DNA from 2 places in the Vibrio tasmaniensis genome. Region 2 is predicted to be linked to the other one. Evidence: predicted binding sites of a transcription regulator. Region 2 holds the regulator's gene; the other holds the start of a gene.
The links. The regulator MetJ, encoded in region 2, represses methionine synthesis genes. The targets are predictions, from matches to a motif close to TTAGACNTNTANANGTCTAA.
Positions count from the first base shown of each region.

Region 1: the regulator MetJ is predicted to act here: its motif matches at 5,707-5,726, upstream of metH (methionine synthase).

Region 1 is NZ_AP025510.1:2,893,515-2,901,301, forward strand. It holds gene OCV44_RS12855 (pyridoxal-phosphate-dependent aminotransferase family protein) at 1-33, opposite strand, end outside; lysine riboswitch at 210-387, shown strand; gene lysC (lysine-sensitive aspartokinase 3) at 496-1,863, shown strand; gene metH (methionine synthase) at 1,981-5,658, opposite strand; gene OCV44_RS12870 (cation:proton antiporter) at 5,827-7,107, shown strand; gene OCV44_RS12875 (ISL3 family transposase) at 7,160-7,787, opposite strand, start outside.
Region 2 is NZ_AP025510.1:255,930-263,716, forward strand. It holds gene priA (primosomal protein N') at 1-1,793, opposite strand, end outside; gene rpmE (50S ribosomal protein L31) at 2,125-2,343, shown strand; gene OCV44_RS01175 (malic enzyme-like NAD(P)-binding protein) at 2,675-3,964, shown strand; gene metJ (met regulon transcriptional regulator MetJ) at 4,204-4,524, opposite strand; gene OCV44_RS01185 (O-succinylhomoserine (thiol)-lyase) at 4,733-5,914, shown strand; gene OCV44_RS01190 (bifunctional aspartate kinase/homoserine dehydrogenase II) at 5,917-7,787, shown strand, end outside.

The DNA of each region.
Region 1 (7,787 bases), 590 kb from region 2:
ATCAATAGCAGTAGTGAGTGTTAAATTAGACATGTACATCCCTTACGTTAATGTTGTGAACAATCCACCCTAAAGCAAATTGATTATCTCAGCAATTAGCCATAAGTATAGAGGTCACACCAGTGTCACATAATTGTTAAAATTATTTTTCAATTATCTCAAGTTACGGATTGACATTATTACCGCAAACACGTTCAATGAAATGGCTATCTAGCAGAAGAGGAGCACTGCCCAGGCAGGTGTTTTGTGGAACCGCATTTCCAACACAAAACATTTATGGGGAGCAGTGCCGAGATAATAAAAGGATGCAGGACCTTTATTATCGGTTGAGCGGGCTGAATCCCGTCAACTGTCACCATTTCTATATGGTGAAGAGCTTCTGAGGTTACTATTCTAATAATTCCTCTCTATTTGCTCTAAAACTCTCTTCGAACAACATCGGACGTTGGATTACCCAACCGTAATTTTATTTTAGGAAATCGTGGGAGATATATAGTGAGTGCATCTAATGTAGCTGGTTCTTTTAATGTCGCTAAGTTTGGTGGAACAAGTGTTGCCAACTTTGAAGCAATGAGCCGTTGTGCTGCCATTATTGAAAATAACTCGAATACGAAACTGGTCGTGAGCAGCGCGTGCTCTGGCGTGACTAACCTGCTCGTTGAACTCGCGAATGGTGTTCAAGATAAAACTCGTCGCCAAGAACTAGTGACACAGTTAACCGACATTCATAATACGATTCTTGCTCAGTTAGCCGATCCAAGCGGTATCGAGAAAGAGGTCCATAGCATTCTCGATGACATTGCGAGTGCAGCCGAAGCGGCATCATTCCAAACCAGTACTAAACTCACCGATCACCTAGTGGCATGTGGCGAACTGATGTCAACACATATCCTCGCTCAAATCATTCGCGAGCGTGGCACACCCGCTGTCCGTTTTGATATCAGAGAAGTGATGCGCACCAACAATGACTTCGGCAAAGCAGAGCCACAGTTAAAAGATATTGCAGCCTTAGCGCAACAGAAATTGATACCACTATGCCAACAGCAAGTTGTCGTTACCCAAGGCTTTATCGGTGCCGATAACGAAGGTAACACCACAACATTAGGTCGTGGCGGCAGTGATTACTCAGCGGCACTGATTGCAGAATCTGTACAAGCGATTGGTTTAGAAATCTGGACTGATGTTCCGGGCATCTACACCACGGATCCACGTATCGCATCGAAAGCATCTCCTATCCCAGAGATCAGCTTCAGCGAAGCATCGGAAATGGCAAACTTTGGCGCGAAGATATTACACCCTTCGACTCTAGTCCCGGCACTACGCCATCAAATCCCGGTATTTGTCGGCTCATCAAAAGCACCAGAGCTCGGTGGCACATGGATTCGTCAACAAGTTGAAAGCTCCCCTCTGTTCAGAGCGCTTGCCCTACGCTGCAACCAAACCATGGTTACGCTACGCAGCGCCAATATGTTCCATGCTTATGGCTTCCTAGCAAAAGTGTTCGAGATCCTCGCTAAGCATAAGATCTCTGTCGATCTTATCACTACCTCAGAGATCAGTGTCTCACTGACACTCGATCAAACAGATACCTCTGGTGGTGCCCCTGAGTTACCAGAAGCCGCTCGCATTGAGCTTGAAGAACTGTGTTCCGTGGATATTGAACACGACCTATGCCTTGTTGCTCTTATTGGTAATAACATGAGTGAAAGCAAAGGCTATGCGAAACAGGTATTCGGCACTCTTGAAGACTTCAACCTACGCATGATTTGCTACGGCGCAAGCCCACACAACTTGTGCTTCTTACTAGATGAATCAGTGTCTAAGCTAGCGATTCAAAAGCTTCACCAAGAGCTGTTTGAATAAAAAGACGGTTGATAGATTAGTTTAAAAATCACCAAGCTACAGATACAAAAAGGGTTGCTATTAAGCAACCCTTTCTCTTTTTTACTTTACGAATCAAAACTCGTCATAGCCTAAAAGCTAGTTAATGTTTGGACCTAACCACCTCTCAGCTTCCAACATGTCCCAGCCCTTACGATCAGCATAGCTATCCACTTGATCTTGTTGAATCTGTGCAATTGCAAAGTATCTAGCATCAGGATGTGAGAAATACATACCAGACACTGAAGCACCAGGCCACATTGCGTAGCTCGTGGTTAATGACATGTCGATCGCTTTTTCAACGTCCATCAACTCCCACAACGTACCTTTTTCAGTATGTTCAGGACAGGCAGGGTAACCCGGAGCAGGACGAATACCTTGGTACTTCTCGCGAATCAAATCGTCATTAGACAAGTCCTCATCCGGCGAGTAGCCCCAAATGTCCTTTCTCACTTCTTTATGCAGGTATTCAGCGAACGCTTCAGCCAATCGGTCAGCAACCGCCTGAATCATAATCGCGTTGTAGTCATCACCGTTGGCTTTGTATTCATCAGCAAGCTCTCGCTCACCGATACCACCAGTCACCGCAAAGCCACCAATCCAGTCTGCTTTACCGCTATCTTTCGGCGCAATGTAATCAGACAAACAGTAGTTAAAACCTTTTGGCTTCTCTGTTTGCTGACGAAGGTTGTGCAAAACCTTTAACACTTCAGTGCGAGATTCATCGGTATACACTTCAATATCATCACCAACACTGTTGGCAGGGAACATCGCACACATCCCACGAGCTTCAAGTAACTTCTCTTTCTGTACTCGATCCAATAAATCATTCGCATCCTTGAATAAGCGTTTCGCTTCCTCGCCCACTTCTTCATGCTCAAGAATTGCAGGGTACTTTCCGACTAGCGACCATGTCATAAAGAATGGAGTCCAGTCGATGTACTGACGTAAAGTCGCGACATCAAAATCATTGAAGATGTGCACTCCCGGCTTAGCAGGTACCGGTGGCGTATAAGCTCTCCAATCAATCGCTACTTTATTAGCACGAGCGCGTTCAAGCGTAACAGGCTTAGTTCGTGGTTTTTTACGATTGTGCTGATCTCGCACACGGTCGTAATCAATATCCAACTTCTCAACAAAGGCGGGCTTCAATTCGTTAGATAGCAATGAAGTACACACACCCACCGCACGTGAAGCATTGTTTACGTAGACCACAGGTTCAGAGTAGTTCTGTTCAATCTTAACGGCTGTATGCGCTTTAGATGTCGTTGCTCCACCGATCAGAAGAGGCAGCTTAAAGCCTTGTCTTTCCATCTCTTTAGCCACATGCACCATTTCATCAAGAGAAGGGGTGATCAAACCCGAAAGCCCAATGATATCGACGTTCTCTTCTTTAGCGACCTTAAGGATTTTCTCACATGAAACCATCACGCCTAAATCGATAATTTCGTAGTTATTACACTGCAAGACAACGCCCACAATGTTTTTACCGATATCGTGAACATCGCCTTTTACGGTCGCAAGTAAGATTTTTCCGTTAGTCGCACCAACGTCTTTGGTTGCATTAATAAATGGTTCTAGATGGGCTACCGCTTGCTTCATAACACGTGCAGATTTAACTACTTGAGGAAGGAACATCTTACCTTCACCAAAGAGGTCACCAACCACGTTCATGCCATCCATTAATGGGCCTTCAATCACCTCAATAGGGCGAGAAGCATTAACACGAGCTTCTTCTGTATCCTCAACAATAAAGTCGGTAATACCTTTCACTAAAGAGTGTTCTAAGCGCTTTTCTACTGGCCAAGTACGCCACTCTAAAGCAGATTTATCTTCAACTTTCCCCACTGCACGCTCTAGATACTCAGTCGCAATATCGAGCAAGCGCTCAGTAGAATCATCTCGGCGGTTTAGAACCACATCTTCAACGGCTTCACGTAAATCCTCTGGGACATTATCGTAAATCTCTAATTGCCCAGCATTTACGATGCCCATATCCATACCGTTTTTAAAACAGTGATATAGGAATACTGCGTGGATTGCCTCACGAACGTAGTTATTACCTCGGAATGAGAACGAAACATTCGATACACCACCAGAGATCATTGCATGGGGTAAGTCTCGTTTGATGTCTCCTACTGCTTCAATGAAATCGACCGCATAGTTGTTATGTTCATCAATACCCGTCGCAACCGCAAAAATGTTCGGGTCAAAAATAATGTCTTCTGGTGGGAAACCTACTTCATCAACCAAAATATTGTAGGCATTAGTACAAATCTCAACCTTACGCTCTCGAGTATCAGCTTGGCCAACTTCATCGAACGCCATCACGATAACGGCTGCACCATATCGGCGAACCAGTTTAGCTTGTTCGACAAACTTCTCTTTCCCTTCCTTCAATGAGATAGAGTTAACGATGCCTTTACCCTGAATACATTTCAGACCCGCTTCTATAACTTCCCATTTTGAAGAGTCGACCATGACTGGCACTTTCGAGATTTCAGGCTCAGATGCACATAGATTAAGGAATTTAACCATACACGCCTCAGCGTCTAGCATTCCTTCATCCATGTTGATATCGATGATTTGAGCACCGTTCTCAACTTGCTCTCGAGCCACACTTAAAGCTTCATCATAGAGTTCTTCTTTGATAAGACGTTTAAAGCGAGCAGAGCCGGTAACGTTAGTTCGCTCACCCACGTTAACAAACAGAGATTCCTTGGAAATCGTCAATGGCTCTAAGCCAGAGAGGCGACAAGAGACGGGTAAATCTGGTAGCTGGCGCGGTGTTACGCCTTCAACAGCTTCTGCCATTTGGCGTATATGTTCTGGCGTCGTACCACAACAACCACCAATTAGGTTCAAGAAACCACTTTCAGCCCATTCCTTAACGTGTTCAGCCATATCTTCTGGAGAAAGGTCATACTCACCAAATGCGTTAGGTAAACCCGCGTTAGGGTGAGCGGAAACATTACATTCGGAGATACGAGACATCTCACCAACGTATTCGCGCAGTTCATCGGGGCCTAATGCACAGTTCAAACCAAATGAGATTGGTTTTACATGACGAAGGGCGTTGTAGAATGCTTCCGTCGTTTGTCCGGAAAGCGTTCGACCAGATGCATCGGTGATAGTACCGGAGATCATAACGGGTAAAGTGATACCCATTTCTTCAAAGACCGATTCAACGGCAAAAGAGCACGCCTTCGCGTTGAGTGTATCGAAGATAGTCTCGATAAGAATAAGGTCTGACCCGCCTTTGATAAGAGCACGAGTCGATTCAGAATAAGCCACAACAAGTTCGTCAAAACTCACATTACGATAGCCCGGATCATTAACATCTGGGGAGAGAGAACAAGTTCGGTTAGTTGGACCTAAAACACCCGCCACAAAACGAGGTTTATCAGGAGTCTTCGCTGTCCATTCATCTGCCGCTTCACGAGCCAGTTTAGCAGCAGCATAGTTAATTTCTTCGCTAAGACTTTCCATATCGTAGTCGGCCATAGCAATGGTTGTTGCATTAAAGGTATTGGTTTCGAGGATATCTGCACCCGCTTCCAAATACTCCGTGTGGATACCTTTGATAAGCTTAGGCTGTGTAAGTACCAAAAGGTCATTGTTACCTTTTAAGTCACTATGCCAATCAGCAAAGCGCTCACCACGATAGTCCTGCTCTTCCAATTTATAATCCTGAATCATGGTACCCATGCCACCATCAATCAGTAAAATTCGTTGCTTTAACAGAGCCTCAATCTTTTGCCTTACATTACTTCCCACGGTACAGCCTCATTCCTTTAATTATCCCTCCATCCTATCACACATTAAAAAGGAGTCTAGACGTCTAAAAAAGGAAATTGATTACTAAGCTATGACAAAAAGTGTTTGCTATTTAAGCATGAGACAACGAAAATTAATTTTCATACTTTGTTACATATTGGAATCCCAATGTCGGTCTATTACACCTTATGCTTCTTGTCCGCTGCAGCCATGCTTATTGCTTTCGTGAATACCAAAATTGGTAAAATGCAGACAACCATCGCCATAACAGCAGGCTCAATGATGCTATCTCTATTGATTATCATTGCAGGACAAAACAATTGGTTCCAATTGGCAGACATCGCCTCAGAGACAGTAGCCAGTATCAACTTTGAAGATTTCCTCCTGAAAGGAATACTAGGTTTCTTACTCTTTGCTGGCGGCTTGGGGATCAAGTTACCAAACTTAAAAGATCAGAAGTGGGAAATAACTGTGCTCGCTCTTGGCGCTACACTATTTTCGACATTCTTTATTGGCTTTGTACTTTATGGCTTCTGTCAGCTTATCGGTATTCAATTTGACCTAATTTATTGCTTACTGTTTGGTTCACTAATCTCTCCAACCGATCCAATAGCTGTATTAGCAATAGTGAAGAAGCTCGATGCTCCTAGACGAATCTCTACTCAAATCGAGGGGGAGTCTCTATTTAACGATGGTTTTGGTTTAGTTATCTTCGTAACCCTATTTACTATCGCATTCGGTACAGAAGCTCCGACTGTAGGTAGCGTGACCATGTTATTCGTCCAAGAGGCTATTGGCGGTATCGTCTACGGATTTGTTCTAGGTTTGATATTCCACTATCTAATCAGCAACACAGATGACCACTCGATGGAGTTGCTATTAACCATCGGTATTCCTACAGCTGGTTATGCTTTTGCAGAGGTTCTGCATGTATCTGGACCATTAGCAATGGTGGTATCTGGTATCATGATAGGCAACTGGACACGCTTCATCGGATTTTCTAAGGAAAGTGAGGATCACCTAGACCATTTCTGGGAATTAATAGATGAGTTCTTAAATGGCGTACTATTCTTATTGATTGGTATGTCTATGCTGCTATTCAAGTTCCACCAAGAAGATTGGATTTTGATGGCGTTCGCAGTCCCTCTAGTATTGAGTGCACGCTATCTAAGTGTTTTCTTGTCTTATATTGGATTTAAACGCTTTAGAACTTACAACCCATGGTCGACTAAGATTCTAACTTGGGGTGGTCTACGCGGAGGCTTAGCTCTAGCTATGGCACTTTCAATCCCTTCAGGTATCTGGGTGATTGAAGACAAAGCAATAGATGTTAAAGAGATAATCCTCGTTATGACCTATGCTGTTGTTGTGTTCTCTATTCTGGTTCAAGGATCAACAATCACTCCAATGATAGAAAAAGCGAAACAAGCTGAGAAAGAGCTAGATTAACATCTAAATAGATCAACTAAGGCCGCCTACTGTAGGTGGCCTTTTTTATGGTTCATCGCGGCTTTCCGGGGAAAGCCGCTTTTATCTTTAAGAAGAAGTAGTCTGTATCTCGATATCCATACCCCATTCGCTTGATTAACTTTATCTTGTTGTTTATCCCTTCAAGTGTGCAGGTGTTTAATGGATAACTTGCCGATGCGATAATACCGTGAAGATAGGAGCTCAGTTTTCGTGCGAACTCTTTCAATGGCTTAATTCCACTCTCTTGTACCTGTTCATACCACGCATCCCAGAGCCCCTTAGCGTGCCTTTCTGACTCACAATACCAAAGCTCTTTGAGTTGGGCTCCGAGTATATAAGTGGTCATCAAGTCCTTATTGATATTCAATATTTCAGTCAGATAGCTATCTTGTCGTGCATTTAAGTTACCTCTGTTTTTCAACAGTACCCAGCGTGAGCGCTTGACCCATTGCCTCGCTTTTTTATCTTGCTTGAGTTTGTTGGCTTGGTCGACTCTGACTCTATCCATCACCTCTCGACCGAACTTAGCGACAACATGGAACAAATCGTAAACGATTTTTGCATTCGGACAGTGCGCTTGAACTTCAAGGTCAAAAGCCGTATTCATGTCCATCGCGACCGCCTCGATATTGTTGCCATGCTTGCCTAACTGCTCGAAG
Region 2 (7,787 bases):
GTTTGTAAGATAACTTCCCCCGGCTTACTGGCTCGTCCTGCTCGACCGGCGACTTGAGTAAACAATTGAGCCAATCGCTCAGAGGCGCGGAAGTCACTGCTATATAAAGAGGCATCAACGTCCAGCAATGCCACAAGTGTGACATCAGGGAAGTGGTGCCCTTTAGCAAGCATCTGTGTGCCGATAAGAATTTGGTATTCACCTTTACGAATCGATTCTAACGCGCTTTCTAAACTGCCTTTGCGGCGAGTGCTGTCTCGGTCAATACGGATGGTTTTGTATTCAGGGAATAGTTGACCCAGTTGAGCCTCTAACTGTTCGGTACCAACCCCCACTGTTACTAAATTCGCTGAACCACAACCTTGGCAATGATGCACGATATGCTGCTGCGAGCCACAGTGGTGGCAGCGCATCTCATTGCTGTATTGATGATAGGTGTAGTAGGCATCACAACGCTTACATTCTGCTGTCCAACCACAATCGTGACACATCAGTGCGGGAGAAAACCCACGACGATTGAGGAACATCATCACTTGGTTGCCTGCTTTGAGGTGTCTTTGCATTTCAGCAATCAACGACGCAGACAAGCCACTTTCTAGATATTCACCCTTAACGTCCAACACTTTATTGGTGGTCGGCAGCGCGACACCTGCGCGTGAGGTCAGGGTGAGGTAACTGTATTTACCGATCTGAGCGTTGTGCAGCGTTTCAAAGGCCGGAGTCGCCGAGCCTAACACAACCGGAATCTGCGCTTTATGAGCACGCATGATGGCAACATCACGAGCGTGGTAGCGTAGGCTATCTTGCTGCTTATAAGAGGCGTCGTGCTCTTCATCGACAATGACAATGCCCAGATCCGCGAACGGTGTGAACAGAGCTGAACGAGTACCGATCACAATGCCCGCTATTTTATCACGCGCCGATAACCAAGCATTTAGTCGCTCAGAATCATTTAAACCGGAATGGATAACCTCAACTGGAACATTAAAGCGTCGCTTAAAGCGGTTAATCGTTTGAGGGGTTAGACCGATCTCGGGCACTAACACTAACGCCTGTTTACCTTGGTCGAGAATCGGCTTGATCATATTCAGGTAGACTTCGGTCTTACCTGAGCCAGTTACACCCTCTAGCAAGAAGCAACCAAAGTCGGTTTGACTATTTACTGTCGCTATTGCTATAGCCTGCTCTTCATTGAGTTTTGGCTTATCTTGATCGTTTTCGAGCTCAACTGACCACGGCTGGCGCTTCGGCTTTTTCTCTACTGATTCAATCCAGCCTTTCTCTTCCAACGTCTTAAGTACCGCGCTGCTCACTTCTTCATCAATGAATTCTTGATGGGGAACTGGGCCGTGCTCAAGCATGTGCATTACTTTGGCTTGTTTGACGGCACGGCCAAAGCCCTGCATCAGTTGATCTCTACCTGATGGGGTCAATTGCCATTCAACAAGCGTCGCGAAGTCGGCAGCTTTGCCTTTTCGTAAGGCGCTTGGTAGTGCGTTGGCCAAGGTTTCACCTAGTGGATACTGATAGAACTGGCTGCACCATACCAAGAGTGAGTAGACCGATTCCGGCCAAACGGGTTGGTTGTCTAGTAAGGCTTTAATGGGCTTGAGTTTGTCTAACTCGAATTCAGATTCGTTAACCAGAGCCGTAACAATACCTGTTAAGGTTTGTCGTCCAAAAGGCACAGAAACTCGTCCACCAATTATAGGAAATAGGTGGCTAGGAATCTTGTAATCGAACTGTTTGTCTAGTGGAACCGGCAGTGCCACGCGGGCAATCATTGGGCGCATAAATGGACGACTTTATCTGAGTTGACGAGAGCGGACAGTCTAAAGGATAAGGCGGTTAAATTCGAGAAGCAGTTTGGACCAGCTCAGAGAGTAGAACCAATGAAGACCACTTAAGCCTTAAATCTTAAAGTGACAAAGGAAATAAAGAGGCTATTGGTGAAAAATGTATCAAATCAGTTGATCCTGCTTTATAGATTCATTACTATACTGCGCCTTAAAGGTATGGCTTTATCGCGGTTTAGTGATACAGCGGTGTCTTTATTTATTTTTTAACTACGTGTGGTGTCCGGCTTAGAATCGGATGGCGACACGGCCTAATTGAGGTTTTCCCATGAAAGTTGGTATCCACCCAGAATACAAAGCAGTTTCTGCAACTTGTTCTTGCGGTAACACGTTTGAGTTCAACTCAACGCTAGCAAAAGAATCAATCCACCTAGACGTATGTGACAAATGTCACCCGTTCTACACTGGTAAGCAACGTATCGTAGATACAGGCGGCCGTGTTGATCGCTTCAACAAGCGTTTCGGTGCTCTTTCTAGCAAGAAGTAATTCTCGCTATTTAGACATAAAAAGGACACTTCGGTGTCCTTTTTTGTTGCCTGTAAATTGAGAAAGTACTGAATCGTATTTCATTATTAGGTCAGTTAAAGTAATAGGTTACTGACGTAAATCTTACTTAATCACTTATCCCAACACTCTTTCCTCGAAATTCGCTCTAAAGTTGAGCAGGCGATAGTAATTTCAACTGCCCACTGGTCTTATTAGTAGTGAAATCTCGTTTTTTAATGATACAGATGCTTCAACCACCTAGGAACTTTGAAGTACATCCATTAACATGAACAAGATCCCCCAAATAATAATATCCTAGGAACCTACACCTATGTCTGAAGACAGCCGCCAAGATCAATCCTCTCAAGCGTTATCGCCTCAAGAACAATTCCGTCAGCAAGCTCTTGATTATCATGAGTTCCCAATTCCAGGCAAAATTGCCGTAGAACTGACGAAGCCTGCAAACTCTGCAGAAGACCTAGCACTGGCATACAGCCCAGGTGTAGCTGAGCCTGTTCGCGAGATCGCACAGAACGTCGATAACGTTTACAAGTACACAGGTAAAGGCAACATGGTTGCAGTTATCTCTAACGGTACTGCAATTCTTGGCTTAGGCAATCTTGGTCCTATTGCTTCTAAACCGGTTATGGAAGGTAAAGCGCTACTGTTTAAGCGTTTTGCTGGTTTAGATTCTATCGATATTGAAGTAAAACACCGCACAATCGATGAGTTCGTTGATACGGTTGCGAATATCGCAGATACATTTGGCGGTATTAACTTAGAAGACATCAAAGCACCAGACTGTTTTGAAATCGAGCGTCGCCTGATTGAGCGTTGTGATGTACCTGTATTCCACGATGACCAACACGGTACTGCGATTGTTACGGCAGCAGGTATGCTGAATGCGATTGAGCTTCAAGGTAAGAAACTGGAAGAGTGTAAGATCGTTTGTTTAGGTGCTGGCGCAGCAGCGGTTGCTTGTATGGAGCTACTGATTAAGTGTGGCGCTCAGCGTGAGAAGATCTACATGCTTGACCGTAAAGGTGTGATCCACACTCGTCGTGATGACTTGAATGAATACAAAGAGCTGTTCGCAAATAACACCGACAAGCGCACGCTTGAAGATGTTATCGAAGGCGCTGATCTGTTCTTGGGTGTATCGGGTCCTAATCTGCTACCAGCTAAGGCTCTTACGCTGATGGCTGATAAGCCGGTTGTGTTTGCATGTTCAAACCCAGATCCAGAGATCAAGCCTGAGCTTGCACACGAAGTTCGTTCTGACCTAATCATGGGTACAGGCCGTAGTGATTACCCTAACCAAGTAAACAACGTACTTTGTTTCCCATTCATTTTCCGTGGTGCACTAGACGTGCGTGCGAGCGAAATCAATGACGAAATGAAGCTAGCGGCGGTTAAAGCGATTCGTGAACTAGCGAAAGAAGAAGTTCCAGCTGAAGTATTGGCAGCTGCGGGCGAGACTGCACTGGAGTTCGGTAAGGGTTACATCATTCCTAAGCCAATGGACCCGCGTCTGCTTCCTCGCGTTGCAAAAGCAGTTGCTGAAGCGGCTGTTGAGTCTGGCGTTGCTCGAATTGAGATGCCTGCTAACTATATGGCTTAATGCCTTAATGCCTTAATGCCTTAATGCCTTAATGCCTTAATGCCTTAGTAGCTTAGTAGCTTAATAGCTTAGTAGCTGTTGCTCTATTGAGCGAAAAAGAATAATAAAAAACCGACTCATAGGAGTCGGTTTTTTTATGTCTATCATTCACAGCGCAGCTACAGATAACGTAGTGGGTGATGTGACAAATAGGGTTCAGCTATAGCGAATCAATAATGAAGGCGGTGACTGAGTTGTTTTTATTCTTCGTCAAACGCTTCGAACTCGATGCCCATCTCTGTCATCAGTTTTTTGACTTCAGTCGGGATGTCGTCTGGACGATCTTTACGAAGGTCTTCATCCGTTGGCAGTGGTTGGCCAGTGTACGCATGTAGAAAGGCTTCGCACAGTAGCTCACTGTTTGTTGCATGGCGTAGGTTGTTGATCTGGCGGCGAGTGCGCTCGTCAGTAAGAACCTTTAACACTTTTAGAGGGATAGAAACTGTAATTTTCTTTACTTGTTCGCTTTTCTTTCCATGCTCAGCATATGGGCTTATGTATTCACCATTCCAGTCGGCCATTGCGTACCTTCATCACTTTAGTTGTTAGAATAAATTAATAGTGCTGATTTTAGCGGGATTTACTGCCATAAGCAAAGACATATAGACGTCCGGAAGTGTTGACGTCTCACGTTTATGAAAGTAAAGTGAGTAACATATATCTAACACAGCCACAAAATGCCGACAAGCAGCTGTGATTCTCAGACGCAAAACTTGTAAGGAAGCACCTATGAGCAGCCGGAAGCCAGCAACCATCGCAGTACGTACTGGTATCGAGTCAGACACGCAACACCATGCCGTTGTCCCACCTATTTATCTTTCGACTAACTATGGGTTTCCCGCTTTTGGTGAAGTGCCAAAGTACGATTATACCCGCTCTGGTAACCCAAACCGCGGTCTATTAGAAACGGCACTATTTGAGCTTGAGTCTGGTAAAGGCGCGGTTGTTACTAACTGTGGTACGTCGGCACTTAACTTATGGGTATCCGCTTTCTTAGGTGGCGATGATCTTATTATTGCACCGCACGACTGCTATGGCGGTACTTACCGTCTGTTTAACACACGCTCACTCAAAGGTGACTTCAAAGTTCTGTTTGTTGATCAATCGGATCAAGCCGCACTGGATGCTGCGATCGCGCTTAAGCCAAAGTTAATCTTAATCGAAACGCCATCGAATCCATTGGTTCGTGTGGTTGATATTGCAGAAACTTGCCGTAAAGCGAAAGAAGTAGGTGCTCTGGTTGCTGTCGACAACACGTTTTTGACGCCTGTGTTCCAAAAGCCTTTAGAGCTGGGTGCGGATTTTGTTATCCACTCAACCACCAAGTACATCAACGGACACTCAGATGTCATTGGTGGTGTTGTAGTTACTAAGACAGAAGAGCACGCTGAAGAGCTAGCATGGTGGGGTAACTGTATTGGTGCAACCGGCACACCATTTGATAGCTACATGACGCTACGTGGTATTCGTACGCTAGGTGCACGTATGCGCGTTCACGAAGAGAGCTCACGTGAAATTCTGACGGCTCTGCAACAACAAGATCTGGTGGGTACGATTTACCACCCAAGCCTTCCTGAACATCCGGGTCACGAGATCGCGAAGAAACAGCAGTTGGGCTTTGGTTCCATGCTGAGCTTTGAATTTTCGGGATCTTTTGAAGCACTTAAATATTTTGTGGATAAATTAGAGCTATTTTCTTTGGCTGAATCATTGGGCGGTGTTGAAAGCCTGATTTGTCACCCAGCGTCGATGACTCACCGTGCTATGGGCGAAGCAGCATTAGCAGAAGCGGGTGTTTCTCAACAATTACTGCGCCTTTCTGTTGGCCTTGAAGATGCAGAAGACTTGATTGATGATCTCAAGCAAGCGTTTGAAAAAACACAAGGCTTTATCGCAGAAGGGGAGGTTTAATAATGACAACCTTTCGCCAGCTACATAAATTTGGTGGCAGCAGTTTAGCGAACCCTGAGTGTTACCAACGCGTGGTCAATATTCTTAGAGAATACTCGTCAGCTACTGACTTGGTCGTGGTATCGGCTGCGGGTAAAACAACTAACCGCTTGATTGAGTTTGTTGAAGCGCTCGACAAAGATGGTCGTATTGCGCATGAATGTCTACAAACCCTTCGTCAGTTCCAGCTTGAGCTGATTGAAGCGCTGCTTGAAGATGAGTCTGCGGCTCAGCTAACGGCCACTATTCAACAAGAATTTACTGCTTTAGGTGAGCTAACTGCTCCTCTAAGCGAATCGCAAAAAGCACAGGTGTTAGGACACGGTGAGGTTTGGTCTTCACGTTTGTTAGCTGCTCTGTTGTGCCAACATGACTTACAAGCAGTTGCTCAAGATGCGCGTGCCTTTTTACGTGCAGAAGCGGGTGCTCAACCCGAAGTGGATCGCGCGCGTTCTTATCCTCTGATTAAAGAAGTTTTGGCTCAGCATACGCATTGCCGAGTGGTGATTACGGGCTTTATGGCTCAGAACTGCGAAGGTGAAACAGTACTGCTTGGTCGTAACGGTTCAGATTACTCAGCAACCGTGATTGGCGCTTTGGCTGAAGTTGAACGTGTGACGATTTGGAGTGACGTGGCAGGCGTTTACAGCGCTGACCCTCGTTTGGTTTCGGATGCGTGTTTGTTGCCTCTGCTTCGCCTTGATGAAGCGAGTGAACTCGCTCGTCTGGCGGCTCCAGTGCTCCATAGCCGAACGCTACAGCCTGTGGCTCAAAGTGCTATGGATCTCAGCTTGCGCTGCAGCTACCAGCCGGAGGCGGGCTCTACACAGATAGAGCGTGTACTGGCATCGGGTCGTGGCGCAAAAATCATTACCTCTCTGGATGAAGTTCTGATCGTTCAGCTGACCTTTGGTCATGGCCATGATTTTGACCGCTTAGAAAGTGAAGTTCTTGAAGGTCTTAAACGAGCTCAACTTGAGCCGCTTGCTTATGAGCTTGAACCCGATCAGCACTGTTTGCGCCTTGCTTATACAGAAGAGATCGCTGGTGGCGCTTTAGAATATCTACAAGACCACGCGATTGAAGCGGAAATTAAGCTTAAAGAAGGCTTCTCTCTGATTGCGGCGGTGGGTGCTGGTGTGACTAAGAACCCGAACCATTGTTATGGATTCTACCAACAACTCAAGAGCTCACCGGTTGAGTTTATCTCAGAAGCAAACTCAGGCTTGAGCTTAGTGGCTGTGATTCGTAAGAGTGAAACATCAAGCCTAGTGAAAGGCATTCACTCTCAACTGTTCCAAGCGCAGAAGCGTGTTGCGATTGCTTTATGTGGCAAGGGCAATATTGGTTCAAGTTGGTTAAGCCTGTTTGCTGAGCAAAAAGCGGAACTTGAAAAGCGTCGTGGAATGAACTTTGAATTGGTTGCGGTGATTGATAGCCAAACTTATTGGTTCGATGATCAAGGCATTGATGCGACTTCTGTGAGCAAGCGTTTTGATGATGAAGCGATTGCCAATAACGGCAACGACTGGCTAGAGCGTTTGGGTTCTATTCAGGGCTACGATGAAGCGGTTGTGTTAGATGTTACGGCAAGCCCGGTGCTTGCTGCAAAATACCTGCAAGTCGCACAACAAGGTATTCACCTGATCTCGGCTAACAAGGTGGCAGGTTCTGCATCAAGCGAGTATTACCATCAGGTACAAGATGCTTTCGCTAAGATCAGCCGTCATTGGCTGTACAATGCGACAGTGGGTGCTGGCTTACCGATTAACCACACGGTACGTGACCTGCGCGAAAGCGGTGACGATATTATTGCTCTGTCAGGTATATTCTC